2 regions of the Paenibacillus sp. FSL H8-0457 genome follow, and region 2 is predicted to be linked to the other one. Evidence: predicted binding sites of a transcription regulator. Region 2 holds the regulator's gene; the other holds the start of a gene.

Region 1 (11,193 bases), 2.0 Mb from region 2:
TTTTTCGTCCCACGGCCAAGCAGCTCTCCAATTCCGATTCTGCGCTGATCTCGCCCAAAGCCTCCGAAATCAGCTCGGTGCCGATCCCCTTCTGCCTCAGCTCCTGCTTAACCCACAGCCGTCCCTTCTTATGGCTGGTCATGCGCTGCTCTGCCCACATCTTAGCGTACAGCGCGTCATCCACCAGCTTGTCCTTCTCGAGGCGTTCCAGCGTCGTCTCCACGCTGCTGGGCTCGAACCCCTTTTGCTGCAAACGCTGCGTGATCTCCTGAGTCGTCCTAGGTTTCCGAGCCAAATGATTCAGCGCTTCCACGTAAGCCCGCTGCCGCTCATCTGCCACGACAATCTCCTGCAGCTCTTCCTTGCGAAAAACATTTCCCTTTAACATGCGATATTTAAGCATCACGTCTTCATGAACGGTCATAAGGTACGGACCGAACGCGATTTGATACCGGTGTTTGGGCTTTTTCAGCATTTCGACAGAAGTTATGACCAGATCCTCGTCTTCCGGAAAATGTCCAATTCCCGAGGAATCCGCCTGCCCCGACATTTCTTTATTCTCTATATCCATACGACGCTCCCTTCACTGCTGCACGCTTCTCGACACATCGTCAAGACCAATGATTCGGCAGAAATAAATGCAAAGAAGACCGTCTGGCGTTACCCACACCGGACGGTCCCAAACACTGTCATCGTTAACCAGCGATTTATTACTCTACCTTAAACAACTCTTGCTCTTCCAATTGCTCTTGTTCCTTCTCCTTGTCGGAAGGCTCAGGAACAGCCGTCGTCAGATTACTCGCTTCACGGATCTTGTTCTCGATCACGCTGGCGATCTCCGGATTCTCCTTCAAGAACTGCTTCGCATTCTCGCGGCCTTGACCAAGACGGTCACCGGCATAAGAATACCATGCTCCGCTTTTATCCACGATATCCAGCTCCGTACCGATATCGATCAGGCTTCCCTCTCTAGAGATGCCTTCGCCGTACATAATATCAAGCTCGGCCTGTTTGAAAGGTGGAGCTACCTTGTTCTTAACAACCTTAATCCGTGTGCGGTTACCCACCACATCGTTGCCCATTTTGATGCTCTCAATTCGACGCACGTCCAAACGAACCGTGGAATAGAACTTCAGAGCACGTCCGCCTGGGGTTGTTTCAGGGTTACCGAACATAACGCCAACCTTCTCGCGAAGCTGGTTGATAAAGATGGCAATCGTTTTCGACTTATTGATGGCACCCGACAATTTACGAAGAGCCTGGGACATCAGACGGGCTTGCAGACCTACGTGGGAATCACCCATGTCGCCTTCGATCTCGGCTTTCGGTACAAGCGCGGCAACCGAGTCAATAACGATGACATCGACGGCTCCACTCCGTACCAGAGCTTCCGCAATTTCCAGCGCCTGCTCGCCCGTATCCGGTTGGGAGAGCAGCAATTCATCAATATTAACGCCCAGTTTGTTTGCATACGATGGATCCAGAGCATGCTCGGCATCGATAAATGCAGCTTGTCCGCCAGCCTTCTGAACCTCTGCGATGGCATGCAGGGCTACTGTTGTTTTACCGGAGGATTCCGGGCCGTACACTTCGATAATCCGGCCTCTAGGCAAGCCGCCGGTTCCTAAAGCTATATCCAATGCCAACGATCCGCTTGGCACAATCTCAACTTGCATATGGGTGGATTCACCCAGTTTCATGATGGAACCTTTTCCGAACTGTTTCTCTATCTGACGAAGCGCCATTTCCAGCGCAGCACGACGATCTGACAATTGTTCCACAACCCTTCACTGTTGATAGTCTTATCATACCTTGTTTTGACACGTTTGCCAAGCTTTTTTTCGAACATACATTCGTTTTTTTTATTCAACTCCCCTTCCCGTTCATGCTCCGAACCCTATGTATAAAGAACAAGAACCGTGGCAACATCAATCGATATGCCACGGTTCTTCCGTATTTACCATTATACTTGGAACGGTTCCTGAATTCAAGAACAGCTATTTAGCAAGGTGTAAATTTTTTACTTTTCCAAATGCTCGGTCGCCTTTGGCCACGAAGCCTAAGCCTGCTCAGACGCTACGAGACGCTGCCAAAGCCGGTATAGCAGCGCTTTGGTTGCGCGGAGCCGGATCGTTTCGCGGTTGCCTTGGAGGTTCAGCTCATGCACTTCCGTTTCTTTGCCCCTTTGGGACAATCCGATGTAGACCAGCCCTATAGGCTTGCGTTCCGCGTAACCCGGACCTGCCACGCCTGTCACCGATAAACCGAAGTCGCTGTCGGTTACCATCCGGACATGATCCGCAAGCGCTTCTGCAACCTCCGCACTGACGGCCCCCGGCGCATCGTCCCCCTCCAGCAGCGCATGCGGGATATGCACAAGCTTCTCCTTGATCTGGTTGGTGTAACAGATGATCCCCCCAAGAAACATCGATGCGCTTCCGGGAATGGAGGTCAGGGTCTCCGCTACAAGTCCTCCCGTGCAGCTCTCCGCCGCGCTCAGGGTCCAGCTTCGATCTGCCATCATGTCCACGATGACCTTTTCGATAGGCACATCCTCGTTGGCATACATAAATTCAGGCCCTCTCTCCCGGATCCTGGCTTCCAGTTCATTCAGTCGGACCATCGCCTCAGACTCGCTGGAGGCCTTAGTGGAGATGCGGACGGTGACCTCCCCGTCCTTGGCATACAGAGCAATCGTCGGATCGGTCTGGGCCGTAATCAGGTCCTCCAGGCGTTGATCCAGCGCGGACTCCCCAATGCCCGCGAATTTAAGCATCTTCGAATAGATGGGAAGCTCATCCGTGAGCACATGCTGCAGAAGCCAAGGCTTGGCCTCCTGCTCAAACATCGGCATCAATTCTTTGGGCGGCCCCGGCAAAACGATATAATGAGTGCCTTCATAGGATACCGCGTTCCCGACGGCGAGGCCTGTCTCGTTCGGAAGCGGGGTGCCGCCCTCGATGGCTAGAGCCTGGCGCCGATTGTTCTCGGTCATGACGGATCCCCGCTCATGAAAGAAGCGTTCAATCCGGTCCATGGCCATCCGGTCGATATGCAAGGAACGATTTAGAAAGGAAGCCAGCGCATCCTTCGTCAGATCGTCCTGCGTGGGACCGAGACCGCCGGACAGGAGTACAATATCGGCTCTGCTGCTGGACAGGCGCAAGGCCTCCTTGAGCCTCTCCAGGTTGTCCCCGACAACGGTTTGATAGTACACGTCGATCCCCATTGAAGCAAGCTGTCTGGACAAATACTGTGCGTTGGTATTCACGATCTGTCCGAGGAGAAGTTCTGTTCCAACTGCAATGATTTCTGCTTTCATGATTCATCGATCCTCCCGTATCTTCTATCTCTTCGTTAGTAGCTGCCTTTGTTATTCCTTACCCGGCGGAAGAAAAAAGCAATAGGATGGCTCCTATTGCCGTTATGCCCCGGTACCTTTGAGAAGGTGCCTGTTCTGGACAAAATATTCGATTCCCGAATAGATCGTAATCAGCGCGGCAGCCCAGATCGCAATGACATCAAACGGAATCCCCAAAAATACAAACGGGAAATTGTTGATCAGAAGCGCGACAATCGCCACGATCTGAATCACCGTCTTGATTTTTCCGGATTGACCTGCTGCGACTACCGAACCTTCCAGAAGCGCAATTTGTCTCAAGCCAGTCACCGCAAATTCCCTGCTGATGATGACAACAGCAATCCAGGATTCGCATTTTCCCATCTCTACAAGCGATATGAGTATGGCCGCAACCAGCAGTTTGTCCGCCAGCGGATCCAGAAGTTTACCCAGATTCGTCACCATATTGTTTTTCCGGGCCAGATACCCGTCAATGCCGTCCGTGCTTGCAGCAAGTATGAATATCAGTGCCGCAATCAATTGGTTATAGGGCAGGACAAAATCATTCCACACAATGGGATCCGGATAAAAATCAAAATCCACCAGCAGGAAAATCATCATGACAGGGATCAAGCAAATGCGGGCCAACGTGATACGATTGGGTAAATTCATGGGGCAACCTCCCTTGCAACGGGTTGTCTTGTTAACTCGGCAGACCCTGCAGCGGTTATCCTTCTGCATGTCATCAGGGTCGCTCTTCCCAAGAGCCTAAAGGGTTTGAAGCGTGCATCGCTGTCTGTCATTTTCATCCCCCAGTAATCTATGTATACGTTAATCCTTATATATCGTTTTTTAGTATAATATTTCCGTTGACGCCCTGTCAAAAGAAACAAACCAGCCGAGCCCACCCCTTATTGCTTGGAGGGAGAGGAGCGTTTATTTAAAATTGGTGAATTGCAGATCCAGGGAAAGGTCCGCTTTGCGAAGCAGCTGCATGATCTGCTGAAGATCATCCTTGCTTTTTCCGGTTACCCGAATCTGGTCGCCTTGAATCTGGCTCTTGACCTTCAGCTTGGAATCACGGATCAAAATATTGATCTTTTTGGAATTCTCCTGGTCGATTCCCTGCTTCAAGGTCAGACGCTGACGGACGGTACCCATGGAAGCCGGCTCGATTTTACCGTACTCCACATTTTTAAGCGACAAGCCCCGCTTCACCATCTTGGTCTGCAAAATATCGATAACGGCGTTGAGTTTGTACTCGTCATCGGAGGCAATGACCAGCGCGTCCTTGTCCAGCTTCAAGCTGCTCTTGCTGCCCTTGAAGTCAAAACGGTTTTCGATCTCGCGCTCCGCTTGATTAACCGCATTGGTAAGTTCCTGCATATCCATTTTGGATACGATATCAAATGAGCTTTCTGAAGCCATGGTGAATCCTTCCTTTCATTTGGCGATAATGCTTCTATTATAGGTAAAACCGAGAGACAAGTCTAATCCTGTAAGGAATCCGCGATGGATCAGGAACGAAAAAGACTCCGCTTATCGCCAACATCATCCGGCGAAAACGAAGCCCGCTCCCTCAACTGCTAGCTTTCTCATCATGCACCGGACGGCGGAACATACTCAGTATGCCGAGTAAAATATGTGCCAGCCCAAAGCCTAATATGCCATACCCCCAGCTGCTCGGAATCAAATAATAGCCCAAGAGGCTGACGATAACGCCTAATCCGAATATAATCCAATTGACCGTCACAGAGCATCACCTCTTTCGGGAAGTGAAATAACAGCATGCAGCTGCATGCTGTTATGATGACCTGGAGGACAGGCAATTATTCGAAGTCGGTGGTATCCGATGTATCTGATGTATCCCCGGTACCCGCGTTATCCATGGTGCCTGCGGAACCATCGGCCGGCTCCAGCACGATTCGCGACGTGGACTTGCCATCCGTTACGGGCTGGCCGCCAACCGTAATGGTCGTTGCAGCGGAATTCCCCGATTTCACGAAGAGTCCCTGGCTGTCCATGTCAAAGCTCAGCGAAGCACCGTTCTCGAGCATTTGGAATGCCAGCTTCTCCCCGGAAGTATTGTTGCCGCGGTATACCTCGACCCAGCTCTTGCCTTCGCTCGTGGCCACAATCTCAACCTTCACGGACGAGCCCGATACCTTAAATACGGTGTTCTTGCCTTCCGTCCGGTCCTGCGTCACCGTAGCCGTTCCAGGCGTTGAATCACCCGGTTCATCGATGTCCGTTCCGTCTGTGCCTTCTGTTCCGTCCGGGGTGTCAGTTCCTTCTCCGTCCGTGCCTTCGTTAACCGCGCCGTCCGGAACATTGTCGCCGCCCTGCGCTCCGTCGCCTGGCGTCCCGGAATCCGTGTTATCCGGAGTTTGCGGGTTCTGCGCCTGATCGGTCTGCGTTTGATCATTATTGCTGACCGGCGGTTCGTCCTTAGGCTCATTCGAATTGATGGCCACCAAATATATGACAACAACGATCAGGATCGGGAACGTCCACATCAGCAACGTAGGCAGCCATTTCATGTTCCGTTCGGCTGTCGGTCTGCTGGCGCGCTTTTGAATAACCGGCTCCATGGTCGCTTCCGGTTCGGATTTAGGCACATCCTGTTTATGCCCTTCAAGCAGTTCGTCCGGGTCAATCCCCACCGCTTCCGCATAGGTTTTGATGAATGCCCGCACGTAAAAACTGCCGGGAAGTACTTTGTAATCCCCTGCCTCGATGGCTTCCAAGTATCGCTTGCGTATTTTAGTCATTTCCTGCACATCATCAAGGCTCATCCCTTTTTGCAGACGCGCCTCCCTTAATTGCTGTCCCAGTTCGGACATGCCATCACCTCCTACTTTAGAATTTCGTGGTCAAAGTCAAACAAAAATATTACAAATCGTCACTATAAGAGCCCGTGAACGTATCATAAACGATTTCCTCTTCCGGATTGTTTCGCAATTCGATGATAATGTCGAAATCATCGTAGGAATATTCGGATTCGCGAACAAAGATATCGGGATGCTCGATCACCTTCGTGCTCTCCATTCCCATGATATCCTGCAGGAGCTGATAGTGGCGTTCATTGGATCGGATCGTGCTCACAATGCCGTCAATGATAAAAATGTTGTTCGTATTCATCTCGTCCTCGGAGAGTTGACTGCGAATGGTTTGACGGAGCAGCGTAGAGGAAACGAAGGTCCAGCGCTTCATCGCGCAGACGCTGCCGGCGATAATGGACTCGGTTTTGCCCACGCGGGGCATTCCGCGGAGGCCGATGACCTGATTACCTTCCCTTTTGAACAATTCACCCAAAAAATCAACAAGTAAACCGAGCTCATCACGCGTAAAACGAAACGTTTTACGATCATCCGAGTCCCGGTCGATATATCGTCCATGACGGACAGCCAGAATATCCACCAGTTTCGGGGGCCTCAAGGCTGATACCGTAATATTTTTCATTTTGTTTAACATTTTACCCATCAGAACAATTTTTTCTTCGTCATCCGTCTCGAGCAGCATTCCGCGGGTTTGGCCTTCCACGCCGTTAATGGTTAGTATATTCACTTCGAGCATACCCAGCACGGATGCAATGTCACCGAGCAAACCTGGCCGGTTCTTATGTATCTTATATTCCATGTACCATTGATTCGATTCCACAAAGACACCTCTTTGCACTTCTTTTCCATCAATATTCGACAAATTCCAGCGAAAATTGCACGCAAAAACAGGTCAAATGAAAAATGGGTCACGTTAATGATATATAAAATAAAAATGAAAGGCAAGTATTAACGGTGACATGAAAATTACATTCTTTTTTCTTGACAAAAAGCCCCCATTGTCGGGGGGCTTTTTGTTAATGGATTATGCGTTGTTCTTGGCCAATTTCACCATCAGACGCGCGATAACGTGGCGTTCTTCCTCGTTACCTACATCCCACAATTCTTTCAGTGCCCGGTTGGATGAGTTTTGCGGATCAACCTTCTCATCGAGGAAATCACCGATCTCATAAGCCAGCTGGGAAATGGTGTCTTCACTCATACCCGCTTTCTCGGCTTGAACGACGCGCTCGCCCAGGAATTTCTTCCAGGAATCAAAGTTTTTGATTACGGATGACATGAATTAAATCCTCCTTTTGCGTGGTGGCAATTCAGATTTAAAGTAACAATAGTAATATGTCCCCGTAACCAATACCTTATGAGTGGTGAATTGCACCACGAACGAGATCTAGGTCACCCATCCTCCGTTCGGGCTGATCACTTGCCCGGTAATGTAGCCCGACTCGGGCAGCGCCAAAAAATACACCAGCGACGAAATCTCATCCGGCTGCGCCAATCGGCCGACCGGAATTTCATCCTCCAGCATGCGAATTTCATCCGACTCCAGATGCCCCAGCATGGACGTATCGACCGCACCGGGCGCCACGGCGTTCACCGTTACGCCTGACGGGGCAAGCTCCTTCGCGAGAGCCTTCGTAAAGGCGTTAACGCCGCCTTTGCTTGTTGAATACAATACCTCGCAGGAGGCTCCGGATAACCCCCAGATCGAGGATACATTGATGATCCTGCCAAAGCGCTGGGAAACCATGCGCCCCATAAAAGCCTGGGAACACAGAAACATCCCACGCAGGTTAATGGACATCAAAGTATCCCACTGCTCTTCCGTCACGTCGGACAAAAGCCCGTAATGGGACACGCCCGCGTTGTTAACCAGAATATCCGGCTCCATACCATGACTCTGCAGTTTCTCTTTCATCCGTAATATCTGCTCTTTGTCGCGCAGGTCGGCGGATACGGTTAATACCTTGGCTCCATAAGCCATGCAGCGGCGGGCTACTTCGTTGGCCGCTTCGTGCGAATTCATGTAGTGGATGACCACATTCATGCGGACCGAGGCAAAGCGTTCGGCGACAGCCGCCCCTATGCCTCTGCTCGCACCCGTAATCAATACCGTCATTTCCCCGATCGGCTTCAATTCTCTTCCCATGCCTTGCTTCATTACGGACTCACAACGATCGATACAGCCAGCTGGTTCCAATCGACATGCTCCTGCAGGCGGCGGTTGACATCCTCCAGGGTGATGGATTCATAAACCGGCAAAACGTTGAAGAAATCGGCGCCGCGGAACTGATAGCGAGTAAATTCATGGGCAATGTTTTCCGGGGAATTGAGCATGCGCAAGTATCCGCCCATTTTCTTCTTGCGGGCCCGTTCAAAGTCCGAGGCTAGGAATCCGGCTGCCTTTAGCTTATCCACCTCGGTACGGATGCGCTCCAGCAGTTGATCCGGATCCTTCGTGTCCCCGCCAACCGCGGAGAACGCATACTGGGGCGAGCTGTTATATTCATGACCGAAGCTGTCGGAGATCAAATCCTCATCGTACAGCTTCTGATACAACTCCGTACTGGAGCCAAACAGGAGATCCATCATCAGCTTGGTCGTCAGGTCGCGGCGCAGCTGCTCATCGGCCGATAAACCCACCTGCTTCTCCTTGAAGCCGAACAGGCATTTCGGCAGCGATACGGCCAGGCGGCTCTCCCTCCGCTTCTCTTCGACTCCCTGCGGCTCCGGATCGAATAAACGCTCAATGGAGCCTTGTTTGTCGTACGATTTTCGGGCTTGGTTCGATCGGATCAGGCTCATCGTTTCCTCGGGATCGACGCCGCCCACCACGAACAGCAGCATGTTGCTCGGGTGATAGAACGCATTGTAGCACGTATACAGATCTTCCTTCGTAATCGTCCCGATGGATTCCACCGTGCCGGCGATGTCGATATGCACCGGATGCACCTTATACATCGCTTCGATCAGTCCGAAGTACACGCGCCAATCCGGGTTGTCTTGATACATGTTGATTTCCTGGCCGATGATCCCTTTTTCCTTCTCCACGTTCTGGTCGGTAAAATAAGGATTCTGCACGAAATCGATCAGCGTCTCCAAATTTTCATGAATGTTCTCCGTGGCCGAGAAGAGGTACACGGTCTGGTCAAAACTGGTAAAGGCGTTCGCCGAGGCGCCATTGGAAGCAAACTTGGCAAAAATGTCGCCTTCCGGCTCCTCAAACATTTTGTGCTCGAGAAAATGCGCAATTCCGTCCGGAACCCGGGTCTCGGACTCGCCTTGGACCTTGAAATGGTTATCGACCGAACCGTACTTGGTTGCGAAGGTCGCATAGGTTTTCTGGAAGCCGGGTTTAGGCAGCACATACACGTGCAAACCGTTATCCATCACTTCGTAATACAGCGTTTCCTGCAGGTTGTCATAATGAATGCTCTCCACCGGCTATTCCTCCTTTTGACCTTTCAGGAAATAGATCGTATCCAGGGAAAATGCCGAAGCCGCCTGCTTCACATCGTCCACTGCAATGCCCTCGACCTGCTTCAGCAGCTCATCCGGCGTACGTTCCCGTCCCGACAGCGTGCGGTTAAAATCATACGCAATCATCTCGAAGGCCGAATCCTGCATTTCTTTGATCACGTTGCGGATCATGGCTTTCGTCTGGGTCATTTCGATGTCCGAGATGGCACCCTTGGCCATGTCATCGAGCTGTTGGCGAATGATGTCGACCGCCTTCTCGAAATTTTGAACCTCGATCCCGGACTGGATGGTAGCAATCCCTTTATGACCGTCATATCGGGAGGAAGCGTAATACGCCAGGCTTTCCTTCTCCCTCACGTTAACAAACAGCTTCGAATGCGGATACCCTCCCAAAATCCCGTTATACAGGAGCGCAGCGGCATATTCATCATCTCCGTACGTAATCGTGCTTCGAAGGCCCATGTTGAGTTTGCCTTGATTGATGTCCAGCTTCTCCACGACCGTCTGCGTCTCGTTAGCGGCCGTCCGCGTGATCGAAGGAACATAATCCCGGCTTTCCGTCCGATTCAGTTTAAAATGCTCCTCGACGAGCGTCTTCACCTCATCCAGACTCGTATCGCCAACCACGTACAAATCCAAAACGGACTCTTGGAGCCATTTCTGATAAGACTCATACAAGTCCTCCGGCGTGATGCCGTCAAGGTCCTTCCGCTCTCCGAGCGGATGCAATCGGTACGGCTCGTTCTTGCACATAACCTCAATGCAGCGCTCGGCGGCATAACGGATCTTATCGTTTACGATAGACTCCAGCTTCTTGCGGACCGTGTCGCGCTCGGTCTGCACGTAAGATTTGCGGAATGCGCCATTCTCCAGCACGGGCTGGGTGAATGCCTCGCCCAGTAAAGCAAATGAGGAGCGCAGCAGGCTCTCAGGGCTCTTAACAAAAGAGTCATTGATCGTGTCCATGCGGAAGTGCACGATCTGATAATCGCCGCGCTTATACACGTCAAAGCCAAACCCGGCGCCGTACAGCTGCTCCAGCTGCTCGCGGAATGCTCTGGTTTCCGGGTAAGAAACCGTCCCTCTGCGCAGTACAAAAGGCGTAAGCGCGGTCGAGGTCACGGTTTCCTCCGCTAACGGGCTTCCGGCGTAAAGCGATATCGCAAATGTCTTGAATCGGTTTGTCGGCAACACGTGAATCCGTATCCCTCCGGCAGTACCGTGTTCAAATTCCGTTTTCGTCAAGGTCCATATCCCCTTACATCATGGATTGTCGTTGCCATAATTTACTTCATAGATAACTTACATTCTAACCCATCGCAAAGTGAAGAAGCAACCGAAGACAGGCCCCGGTTGCCGTTGGTTGAGCTACATACAGAAGATATGTTGACCGATGGTTTTGACTTGAGGACGCGTCCAAATCCATGGCGAGGTGGCTGTTTTCGGATTGAAGTAGTACAAGCATCCTCCTGTAGGATCCCAGCCGTTCAGCGCCTGCTCCACCGCTTTTCGAGCCTGGGCGTTCGGCTCCAGCCA
Region 2 (11,193 bases):
CAACAATTGGTCACGTCGCACAGACCCCGTTGGGCAAGCTCAAACAAATGATGCGGCGGAAGTTTGGAAAGAACTCCGACATCAATGCCGAAATGTATTGGCGGATCGCTAACGGAATCGATGACAGCCCCGTGCGGCCGGGAACTCACCAAGTCGCCCCTAAATCTGTCGGTCACATGATGACATTGCCGCGGGATTACGGCACCATTGAAGAGATTAAGGTAGTGCTACTGGAGCTCACGGAGCTGGTATGCCAGCGTTGTCGGGCCTTAGGGTTTGCGGGCTATGTAGTATCGGTTGGGTGCATGGGAGCGGACTTTGATCGCCCCACCGGCTTCTCCAGGCAAATGAAGATGGAGGACCCGTCTAACATCACCATGCAAGTATACCGCTGGGCCTGCAAGTTGCTGGAAGAGCATTGGGATGGGATGCCGATCCGGAGGGTGGGCATTAGTGTGACGCAGCTCACTCCCGATAACGAATACCAGATGTCACTGTTTGATACTGGCCGTGAGAAACAAATGGCATTAGAACGGACAACAGATGCTCTAAAAAACAAATACGGAAATTCAATTGTGATTCGGGCGGTCTCAATGACGGCAGCGGGTCAAGCGCTCGATCGATCGGCTAAGATAGGAGGTCATTATAAATGACAACAACACGTAAGAAGCTTGAGGGTAACGGCCTCTGGGAGTCCAGCCGTATGATGCTTCCGGAACATAAGGAGACAATAATTCGCAGGCAGCTAGAAGAGGGAAGGAAGGATAAGCCAGTTCTTGATCCGCAGGAAATGGAATTGATTGAACAGGCGCTGGCCGAATCATTTCATACGCACCGTACAATCAAATTGCGTTTATTCGATGAATATGAGGACCAGGAACTGACAGGCACAGTATCCACAATTCATACGTATCGACGTGAAATCAAGCTGGCGACCGGTGTAGGCGAATGGGAATGGATCAAGATCGATGACATTGTTTCGGCAAATTGATGCTCTCGAAATGAGAACTCCTTTTGATCAGGCTAATTTTTAAAAATCCCAAGCGCTTGTGATTTTAAAGATTAGCCCTGCTGAATAGAAAGAAAAAACACCCTACTAACCTTAATTGGTCGGTGGGGTGTTTTTTATTTTATTCTAAATTATCTATCGCGTATTGCGCTTCTTCCTTAGTAAATTTTTCACCGTATTCAGAAATCAATTGATCGTAAATAGCATCATCTGACATATTCATAGATTCTGCATACTGTTTCGCTTTTATTAATGCATTTTCTTTCCAATCGAATACAATGTTATCGATAGCATATTGAGCGGCTTCCTTAGGGAAATTCTCTCCATATTCTGAAGTCAATTGATCGTAAATGCCTGCCTTTGACATACTCATAGCTTCCGCATACTGTTCCGCTTTTTTTAATGCCGATTTATGTTCCCTTGGGACATCATCTTCTTTTGGTTCTTCTTTTGGTTCTTCCTTAGGCTCTTCCTTAGGTTCCTCTTTCGGCTCTTCTTTAACATCCTCTTTGACACTAGTTTGTTCAACATTTTTTGCTGTGGTATCAGGCTCAGCAACTACTTCCTTGTCCGGCGCTGCTTGTTTTGGTTCTTCTGAATTTCCAAGGTTACCTAAGACTCCAACCACAATAACAATAAGTACCCAGAACCACCATTTCTTATAAAGCGGCTTCTTCAAAACGTTCTTCCCCCAATTCTGTGATAATATGACAATCAATAGTCTATCAGAACTAGGAAAATATTTCTAGGACTTTAAAACTATTAAATCGTAGTCAGTAAATCAATCAGAAAATTGGTTAGAACCTATGCCGGTACTTTCAGAAATGAATATTAATGACAACAAGACTGGTTCCGTTCTAGAACGGGGATGTAGCTATTAAGAACACGCTCATTTCTTGTTGGTTAATGACTAACTATGTACACTAAGTCTAGTTCTATAGTAATATATTGGAAGAGTATACTAGTTGGGGTGGTTAAAATGGATCCAAAAGATATTGAACAATATATGATTCCTTCAAAAGATAAAGAAAAAGAGATGTGGGAGAACTGTATTTTTGTTTTTGATACATCGGCGCTTCTACAATTTTATTACTTCCCAAAAACTTCCCAACAAGAGATTTTTGATAGTACTTTCAATAAGTTAATTGGGAGATTATGGATACCGGGGCATGTCAATTTTGAGTATCTTAAAAACAGGGATAATACTCTAAAGAAACCAATTGAAGAAAAATATAAGAAATTGGAAACAGAGCATATAAGAACGATTGAAAACAATATAAAAGAAATTAAAAACAAAATGAACGACTTTATTAATCATACAAAAAATACTGACGCTCACCCTTATATTATAAATAATGAGATCTCAATCGATTTTGAGAAGGTGTGCAATGAGTTGGAAACTCGTTTCTCTAAATTCAAAACTGAGGTTGAAAGTGAGTTTAAGAAGAGAGAAGAAGAGATCAATGCTTTTGCTGAGCAAGATACTGTTTTAGAAGCGTTCAATACATATTTTGAAGTAGGTAAGGAGTATGACTATACTAAGATACTTGAGATAGTATCGGAAGGTGAAGTTAGATATAGAAATCAAATCCCACCAGGATTTAAAGATGGTTCGGAAAAGGAAGGAACACAAAAATATGGTGATCTGATAATTTGGAAACAAATTATCGATTTTGCAACGATTAGAGGAAAAACGATTATTTTTATTACAAATGATGTGAAACCAGATTGGTGTTACAGCTACAAGAGGAGTAACGAGATAAGGATTGAGCGACCTAAGGAAGATTTAATCAGAGAGATTAGAGATTCAGCTAAAGTTGATTTTTGGATGTACACATTCTCGCAGTTTTTATATGTTGCTAAGGAAATATTAGATACTAAAATTGATCAACAAGTTATTAATGAGGCAGCAAAACCTAAGTCAGATGTATACATGAACAAATACATTAGGTTTGATGGTTTTTATAGAGCATATAGTCTAACTGATGACGTAGTTGAACATGATTTTGATGAAGAAAGTGAATACGAGTCCATAAGTGCATATTATGATTATTGTTTTTACGAAGATGGAACCGTAGACATGATTAATTCAGAGGGATCGCTAGATAGTGGTCAATATAAATTATCAAGTAATGGTAGGATTGAAATAGAGGTGAAAACACATACGTATGATATAACTATAAAGGGGAGAATCAGTAAAAGTAAAATCATATTGACATGGGATAATGGTAGCTATTCTGGAAGTGAAAGCGGCAATTTTATTAAAAACAAAGCTAAAGTTTCATAAAAAGAGTTTTTTGTTTTAACTATAATTTATTAATACAATTAATTGGGTTTTATAAAATTTACCACCATCACTGATTACACCATCAAGGTATAATCTTTTGAGAGGTGGTTTTATGTTTATATCCCCAATGTTACTTGAAACGGCACATAGCCCTTTCAGTCATTCAAACTATATTTTTGAACCTAAGATAGATGGTCACAGGCTTTTGTTTTCACAACAAAAGGGAAGCATTCGGTTATACACCCGACATGAGACAGATTGTACAAGGCAGTATCCTGAACTTCTTTTTCCTTTTGACGATGACATCATACTGGATGGTGAAGTAGCTTGTACTGATCTAGCGACCGGCACCATAGATTTTGAAATGGTCATGAACCGGTTTCAAACTAAGAAGGCAGAAAAGATAAAGGAACTAACAACTATTCAACCGGTCACGTATGTAGTATTTGATATTTTGCAGTATAAAGGTAAGGACTTACGGAAAATGCCACTTATGATGCGTAAAGAAATCTTGAGTGGCATCCAGATGCCGAACAAGCACTTTGGAGTGATACCATTCATTGAAGCTGATGGCGAGGCTTTATTTACTCAAATGGAAGCTCAAGAGCTCGAAGGGATGGTCGGGAAAAAGCAAAACAGCATTTATGAAAGTCGCCGATCTGCTTCATGGCAAAAGGTCATAAACTGGACTTATGCTGAAGTGTTTATCACAGGGTACCGCAAAGACGAGTTCGGATGGATTACTTCAGTCGTCACAGAATCTGGGCGGTTTCGGCCAACCGGTATTATAGAACTTGGTGTGCCGCCAAAAGCAAAGAATGCATTTTACGGAGTTAGTAAAACCTTGGTGACTTCTGAGGATAAGAACTTCGTTTATCTAGAACCTCGGATTAGAGTTAGGGTAAAGACGCGTAATTGGACTAAAAAAGGAATGCTTCGATCACCAGTATTTGTAGAATTTATAATAACTACTTCATGAGTAGTCGCTTTAGCAAATCAAGAAGAACAGACCGATTATCTGGTCTGTTCTTCTGCAATTATTTTCTATTAGTTTTGAATAAGATGTTGCCCCCAAAATGTCCCCCTGATTGCCCCCAAACTTAAAATAAAGGATACAAAGGTATGAAAAGCTTGAAATCTAAAGCCGTGATAAACGCGCTATATAATGAAGGAAAAAATTTATTTGAAAGCTTTGGCCATAAACAGAACGCAAGTTCACCAATGGGAACGCGATCAGTACATTACAATGTATTAATAGAGGAATCCCCGCTGCCAAGTGGCAGCGGGGATTTTTTAATGCAAACATGATTTCAGCATTTAAAAATCATTAGTAAACAGCATGAATTGTGAGTCGGTATGGATTTAATATATTGAAGCCCATGTTCCCGTATACCATAACATAGTAATTAGGGATGGTACCGTCGCTTTTTAATCCCGGTACACTAACGCCGGCGACACCGTTTATTGCATAGGAGCGAGCAACTTCAGTATATCCATTTTGGCCAGGCACTTTTTCGTAGACTGCAAAGTTATAATTAAAGTAAGAGTCAGGCGAATATAGACTGATATTATAGGAACTTGCGTTATTAGTCGGCAAGTGCCAGAAATCAAGATCGCCCATGCTGCTAATATATCCATAGTTCGTACCGTTGTCCCATTCATACAACACTGCAGTGTCAGCAGATTCATAATTATCGTTGGGTTCACTTTCATAATTCGTCAGTGCCTGAATAGTGGCTGTATCTGAATCAGGGTTCGGGCTTGGGGAATTTGCAAAGGCAGAATGAGCAGTAGCAAGAATTAATACCGTTGCGATAAATGTTGCTATGGATAATTTCTTCATTTAACTACCTCCCAAAAAACAGTTTAGGTTGGCCAACTTCCTAAATAATACCATTAAATATTAGAGATTGTAAGTTAAATATGTTAAATAGTGTCTTTATATCTACATTTTAGCGCAAATGAAAGATCGGGTTGTTTATACTTTATAGAATAGACTCTTCCCTTACCTACGGGAGATTCTTTTTTATTTTACGAAAAAAGGAACCTTTGCTCGCTTCCATGACTCTAATTAGATGAGGTGAATCGGTTGGAGCTCGAATACTTAAAGCAGATGACGGTCATGGACAGCCAGACGCTGGATAAAATCATGAATGAATATGGAAACGATGTGTGGAATTATGCGTATTTTTTGACCAAACAGCATGCCTTGGCAGACGATATTGCACAAGAAGCCTTTATTAAGGCCTATTACGGCATACATACCTTTCGCGGTCAGGCGACGCTGAAAACGTGGCTGCTTACGATCACGCGACATACGGCGTTCCGGTACAAACAGGCTTTTTTCTTTCGGAAAGTCATCCTTAAAGACAAGCTTACCGCCAGTTCGTCAAGCCGGTCAGCGGAAGCGGAATATTTGGACGAGCAGTATACGGATGAAATATGGGCAATGATTATGACTTTGCCGAGCAAGCTTAGGGAAGTATTGGTCCTGGACCTATACTATGAAATGCCGATGCATGAGATTGCGAAGCTGCTTCATATTGCGACAGGCACTGTAAAATCCAGATTGCATCGGGCCAGGAAAAAAGTACAAAAACTAATGAAGGAGAAGAACGATGAGTGAGGATAAACCAGACTGGTACAACCGTGCTAAAAAAGCTCCTTTTTCAAATGAAAAGTTCACGTCCGAAATGAAAAAAAACGTGCATAGGTCCGTGATTTTCACCGACAGCAAACCTAAACGTCGAAAGTACTTACAAGTTGGATTAGCTGGCGGGTTCATGCTTCTGATTATTTTATTTGCCTTTCAATTGCCTTATGGCAGGGACGAACAACAGAGAGCAGGGACTATGCCCCCTACTAAGGAGGAGACAATCCGGGCACAAGGCGTAACGGATGAAGGACTGTTAAACGTTATTGCAGTTGGACAGGAAAAAATAACGACATTGGGTGCACCGAGCTGCTTCGGTATCGAAACGGATCGGTCGTTTACCGGAAACTACAGCGTGCAGTATAGTACTAACCAAGTTACAAATGAAGTCACTACGCTGGAGGGGCTTACATTTATTCAACCGACATCTGCTCCGGTTGATATGATTCGCCTGCCGTTTCAAGATGCCGATGTATTTATACTCGCACCGCAATATAGGGACTGTCATGGCATACAAATCTATGCGTTCGCCGTAGAGCATGAAACGGGTAATGCCGTTCAGCTCCGATTTCAGGATGAGTCCTTGGCATCCTACTTTTCATATTATAGACCAGGTACGGCTCCCGAGGTGAAGGAGAATAAACTTGTTCTGCAGTCTACGGAGGGACCGGGAGGCGAAGGTTCGCCGGATTATAAACCTAAGCGGATGTATCGACTGGATCTTAAGCAAGGCGTTATGGTGTTGGCAAACTAGTCAGGATTATCTTCCATTATCTATATACAAAAAGCGAAGAGGTTACCATCCAAATAAGGAAGGTAACCTCTTATTCATAATTCTATGGAATTAGTGTACGTCCCTGAAGAGACCGATCACTTTCCCGAGAATCGTAACATGGTTCAAGCGCAGCGGCTCATAGGTAGGATTCTCCGGCTGCAATCGTACATGATCCTTCTCCTTATAGAAGGTCTTCACGGTTGCTTCATCTTCTTCTGTCATTGCAACGACAATGTCACCATTGTCCGCGGTTTGCTGCTGGCGAACGATGACGTAGTCACCGCTGTGAATACCGGCTTCAATCATACTGTCGCCGACTACGGACAACATGAACACTTTATCGTCGCCCACGTAATGCTGAGGGAGCGGGAAATAGTCTTCAATGTTCTCCATGGCCGTAATCGGCACGCCTGCTGTGACTTTCCCGACGACAGGCACTCTGGCTATGGTGTGCGTAAACAGATTCGCGCTCTCGGATTCTTCTTGGCCAAGCAGCTCGATCGCTCTTGGTTTCGTAGGGTCACGGCGGATCAGGCCTTTCTTCTCCAAACGGTCCAGATGACCATGGACCGTAGAACTGGAAGCTAGTCCGACAGCCTCGCCGATTTCCCGGACAGAAGGCGGGTAACCCTTGCTACGAACTTCGTTGCGGATAAACTCTAAGATCGCCAGCTGGCGGCTGGATATTTTCGACATGCCGTATCAACCCCATTTAGTAACGTTTGGGAAAATTATAACATAGAACTACCGTTCGTACAAACATAAGTTCTAAAATAAAATAGAACAAATGTTCTTTTGGGTATTGAATCAAACAAGTGTTCGTGTTAAGATGAATCCATAAGAGAACACTTGTTTGGGAGATGATGATTCCATGTTGAAATACAGTACATACCGCAGCATTTATGAGAACGTTCCGGTGGTAACAGAACAATCATCGAAGAATTGGGGCATTTACTTGAAATCGAAGATAGCTTCGATCCCTTTGAATAAACTGTTGTTCACCCTGCTAATTGTGGCCATCTTTTGGACAGGTGCATATTCCGTTTTTGCCGGTGGGACAGAGAAGCCGACTGGAGAGAAGCAGGTGATCGTTCAATATGGCGATAGCTTGTGGCGAATTGCTTCCCTTCACAAACCTGCGGATATGGATACACGCGTATATCTGGATAGCATACGAAGAATGAACGGATTGAAGGGTCCGGACATACAGGCTGGGGAAGTGCTGTCATTGCCGGTTTGGTGATTTGACGTTGCTTCAACCAATAGGCATTCATACTCCATATAATCACCACATACGGCTGGTTACTTCCTGTTTAATGACACATCATATTCTGCTTGTCAGATTGAATCATTTACGCGTAATAGCGCGTTTACAATAGATAACTATAGATTTCCTCCCCATAGACGGTATTCGTTTATGCGCATCATATATTCCTATTTGTTCTGAGAAGAGTTTGCAAGGGCTCAGTTGCCTTGACAAGCTCTTTTTCACATGTTTAAGTTATACATGATATCGAAATTGGAGGAGAAGTCATGGACATCGATACTTTGGTAGAACGCATCAATGTATTAGCAAGAAAGAAGAAGAATGAAGGGCTGACCGAGGAGGAGCTCAAAGAACGGGCCGAGCTTCGGGAAATATACCTTAACAATATTCGCAGTAACTTTAGACAACAGCTGGAATCGATTGAATGGGTTGATGAAAACGAACAAAAAGGCGGCCCGCGATTAAAGCACTAGTCGATAACCGTTCAAGGATATATATTTAGAGGATCCGTGAACAGATCGAAGGATAGCATAATACTACTTGGGGTACCGGCCATTCGGATAATCGATTACGGTTACCCCAAGTTTATATGGTTTATAAACATTTTGATTATGAGTTCAGGGGGAACCAAATGTCACGTTCATGGGAAAGAAAAGTCAGCAAAAATATGTCGCAACTTAACAAACAGCGCAAAAAGCAGGGATTGACCTCGTATCAAGGGTCTGCGATTAATGATAAGCATGACGTGTTTAAGGGACGTAAGTATGTACTTCCGTTAGTGCTTGTTGCATTGGCCGGTTTGTATGCGCTTCTCGGAACGGCAACTTCACAGGCAGCCGGCGGAAGCAATGATGTATTGAATTGGGTTGGCGTCAGCTTGTATATCCTGTTGGCGCTCATGATATTTCTCCGCAAGCCTTATTTGAAGATTGAACGGGCCTCCGTGTCGACCATGAAGTTCAACCGGGAACGCCGTCTGGCCGTATCGGATATCGAGAAGATCAAATTGGCTTCGGGTTCCGTCGTGATCCAAGGCAAGGGAAAAGCAGGCAACTGGGTGTTCTCACGAATGATGAATCTTTACGATACCAAAGCCATGGGCGAAAGATTGGAAGAGTTTGCAAAGACTCATCAAATTCCAGTGGAGCACAACTAACCCGATAGAGTAGATCACAATGTATATGAGGAGTGGGAGAGAAATGCCGATTGCTGCGGTTTTGTTTGATTTGGACGATACGTTGTTGTGGGATGAACGCAGTGTAGAAGAAGCGTTTGAAGTGACATGCCAAGCCGGAGCGGCGGAGACCGGCGTTGATGCCGGCGCGCTTTTGGCCGCGGTGCGTGAAGAAGCAAGAGCATTGTATGAATCCTATGATACTTTTGCTTTTACCAAAATGATCGGGATCAATCCGTTTGAAGGCTTGTGGGCTAATTTTACGGCTGGATCCCAGCCCGAATTCCGAAAGCTGCAAGAATTGGCTCCCGTATACCGCAAGGAATCCTGGCGTCGCGGACTTCATCGCCTTGGCGTTGATAATGAAGCGTTGGCGGAGACGTTGGCAGCGCAATTTGCTGCGGAACGCAGAACAAGACCTTACGTATATGAAGAAACCTTTGAAGTGCTGAAGGGATTACAGGGTAACGTGAAGCTGCTACTTCTAACGAACGGAAGTCCGGATTTGCAGCAGGAGAAGCTTGATGGCGTTCCGGAACTGGTCCCTTATTTTGACCACATTATTATCTCGGGTGATTTCGGCAAAGGCAAGCCGGATGTTTCCATATTCAAGCATGCACTTGATCTGTTAGGCGTCGAAGCGGATCAGGCCGTGATGGTGGGAGATAAGCTGACCACAGATATTAAAGGCGGGAATGCCGCAGGACTGCATACGGTTTGGATCAATCGGGTAGACCGGCCTCATGATCCGGCCATTCAGCCGAAGTTTGAGATCAAACATTTATCCGAGCTGCATGCTATTGTGGCGTCCTTATAAATGACGTGATCAAGAGTTCACGACTATTCTACAAGATCTATTAGCGAGATATATTAGCGTACATAGGAACAGTCCTGCCAGCATCTGATGCGATTCGGGGCTGTTTTTTTGTTGGTTGCCATGTTTGAAAGGAAAGAGGCTGTTGGCAGTGACAAACGTCACACAATTGTAAGCTGCATGAGATAGAAGTTAAAGAATAATGCGATATAATGAATTAGGAAAATGACGCTGTTTGGAATGGACCATTACGTGAATAAATCATACATAGCATGAATTCGTAAAAGAGGTGGTTGGATGACCAGGAAAAAGATGGCCTTTATTGCAGCCATGGTGTTGATGGCGGTTGCGCTTGCCGCATGCAATGACAGCAAGGCGGCGCCCAGTGATGATGTGATGGCGGAGCCGATTATCGTAGAGCTCTCTCTGACGCCAGAGAGCATTAAGGCAGGCGAGAAAGTGTTGATCGAAGCGAAGGTAACACAAGCAGGCAGCCCGGTCGAAGATGCAAACGACGTGGAATTCGAAGTGACGCTGGAAGGCGGAGGCGTTCAGGCAAAGGTTCCGGTTAAGCATGATCAAGGCGGGGTCTACAAAATGGAGAAAACCTTCGAGGAAGCAGGAACCTATCGCATCGTTTCCCATGTCACGGCTAGAGGGCAGCACTCCATGCCGCTGAAGGAATTGACGGTAACCGAGTAATACACAATACACAGCCAATAAATAAGGCAGCGCATCCATCCGTTGGGCGGATCATGCGCTGCCTTATTCCATTTTCCTATTCAGTCAACCGCTTAAGGCTTATTGAAATTGGGGATCTTCTACCGGAGTAGCTACCCAGCCGTTCTCTTCAATAAAGAGACGAACCGCGATGATCTGCTTGTTCTCCATCAGCGTGAAGAAATGAGGCGTGTTTTCCGGTACGGAGATAACGTCGCCCGGCTCAAGCTCTACGTTAAAGTAACCGACATCGTCGGAGCCTTTAATAATGAAGATCCCTTTGCCGCCAACGATCGCACGGATTTCGTCTTCCGAGTGGGTGTGAACTTCTTCGAATTTTTTAAGCAGGTCCTCTATATTGGGCGTGGACTCGGAAAGCGTGATGACATCCCAGATTTTGTAGCCGCGTCTTGCAGCCAGGTCGCGAATTTCTTCGTCAAAAATGTCCAAAATGCGCTGCTTATCTTCATCACTCAGCTTGAAATTTTCTTGAA

What was found. The regulator LexA, encoded in region 2, represses DNA repair genes until DNA is damaged. The targets are predictions, from matches to a motif close to CGAACATATGTTCG.
Positions count from the first base shown of each region.
Region 1: a site for LexA is predicted at 1,843-1,856, ahead of recA (recombinase RecA). Genes of this name have one in related genera too.

Region 1 is NZ_CP150293.1:4,711,233-4,722,425, forward strand. It holds gene MHI43_RS20865 (RecX family transcriptional regulator) at 1-571, opposite strand, end outside; gene recA (recombinase RecA) at 711-1,772, opposite strand; gene MHI43_RS20875 (competence/damage-inducible protein A) at 2,060-3,322, opposite strand; gene pgsA (CDP-diacylglycerol--glycerol-3-phosphate 3-phosphatidyltransferase) at 3,425-4,012, opposite strand; gene MHI43_RS20885 (YajQ family cyclic di-GMP-binding protein) at 4,277-4,768, opposite strand; gene MHI43_RS20890 (hypothetical protein) at 4,920-5,093, opposite strand; gene MHI43_RS20895 (helix-turn-helix domain-containing protein) at 5,170-6,183, opposite strand; gene MHI43_RS20900 (DUF3388 domain-containing protein) at 6,233-7,000, opposite strand; gene MHI43_RS20905 (DUF3243 domain-containing protein) at 7,205-7,459, opposite strand; gene fabG (3-oxoacyl-ACP reductase FabG) at 7,568-8,338, opposite strand; gene MHI43_RS20915 (pitrilysin family protein) at 8,338-9,618, opposite strand; gene MHI43_RS20920 (pitrilysin family protein) at 9,622-10,902, opposite strand; gene sleB (spore cortex-lytic enzyme) at 11,026-11,193, opposite strand, start outside.
Region 2 is NZ_CP150293.1:2,723,727-2,734,919, forward strand. It holds gene MHI43_RS12160 (DNA polymerase IV) at 1-653, shown strand, start outside; gene MHI43_RS12165 (YolD-like family protein) at 650-991, shown strand; gene MHI43_RS12170 (Ltp family lipoprotein) at 1,131-1,688, opposite strand; gene MHI43_RS12175 (PIN-like domain-containing protein) at 1,989-3,296, shown strand; gene MHI43_RS12180 (ATP-dependent DNA ligase) at 3,409-4,275, shown strand; gene MHI43_RS12185 (hypothetical protein) at 4,419-4,604, shown strand; gene MHI43_RS12190 (hypothetical protein) at 4,624-5,139, opposite strand; gene MHI43_RS12195 (RNA polymerase sigma factor) at 5,386-5,922, shown strand; gene MHI43_RS12200 (hypothetical protein) at 5,915-6,703, shown strand; gene lexA (transcriptional repressor LexA) at 6,794-7,420, opposite strand; gene MHI43_RS12210 (LysM peptidoglycan-binding domain-containing protein) at 7,596-7,967, shown strand; gene MHI43_RS12215 (DUF896 domain-containing protein) at 8,258-8,464, shown strand; gene MHI43_RS12220 (hypothetical protein) at 8,623-9,147, shown strand; gene MHI43_RS12225 (HAD family hydrolase) at 9,191-9,982, shown strand; gene MHI43_RS12230 (FixH family protein) at 10,277-10,681, shown strand; gene MHI43_RS12235 (cupin domain-containing protein) at 10,781-11,193, opposite strand, start outside.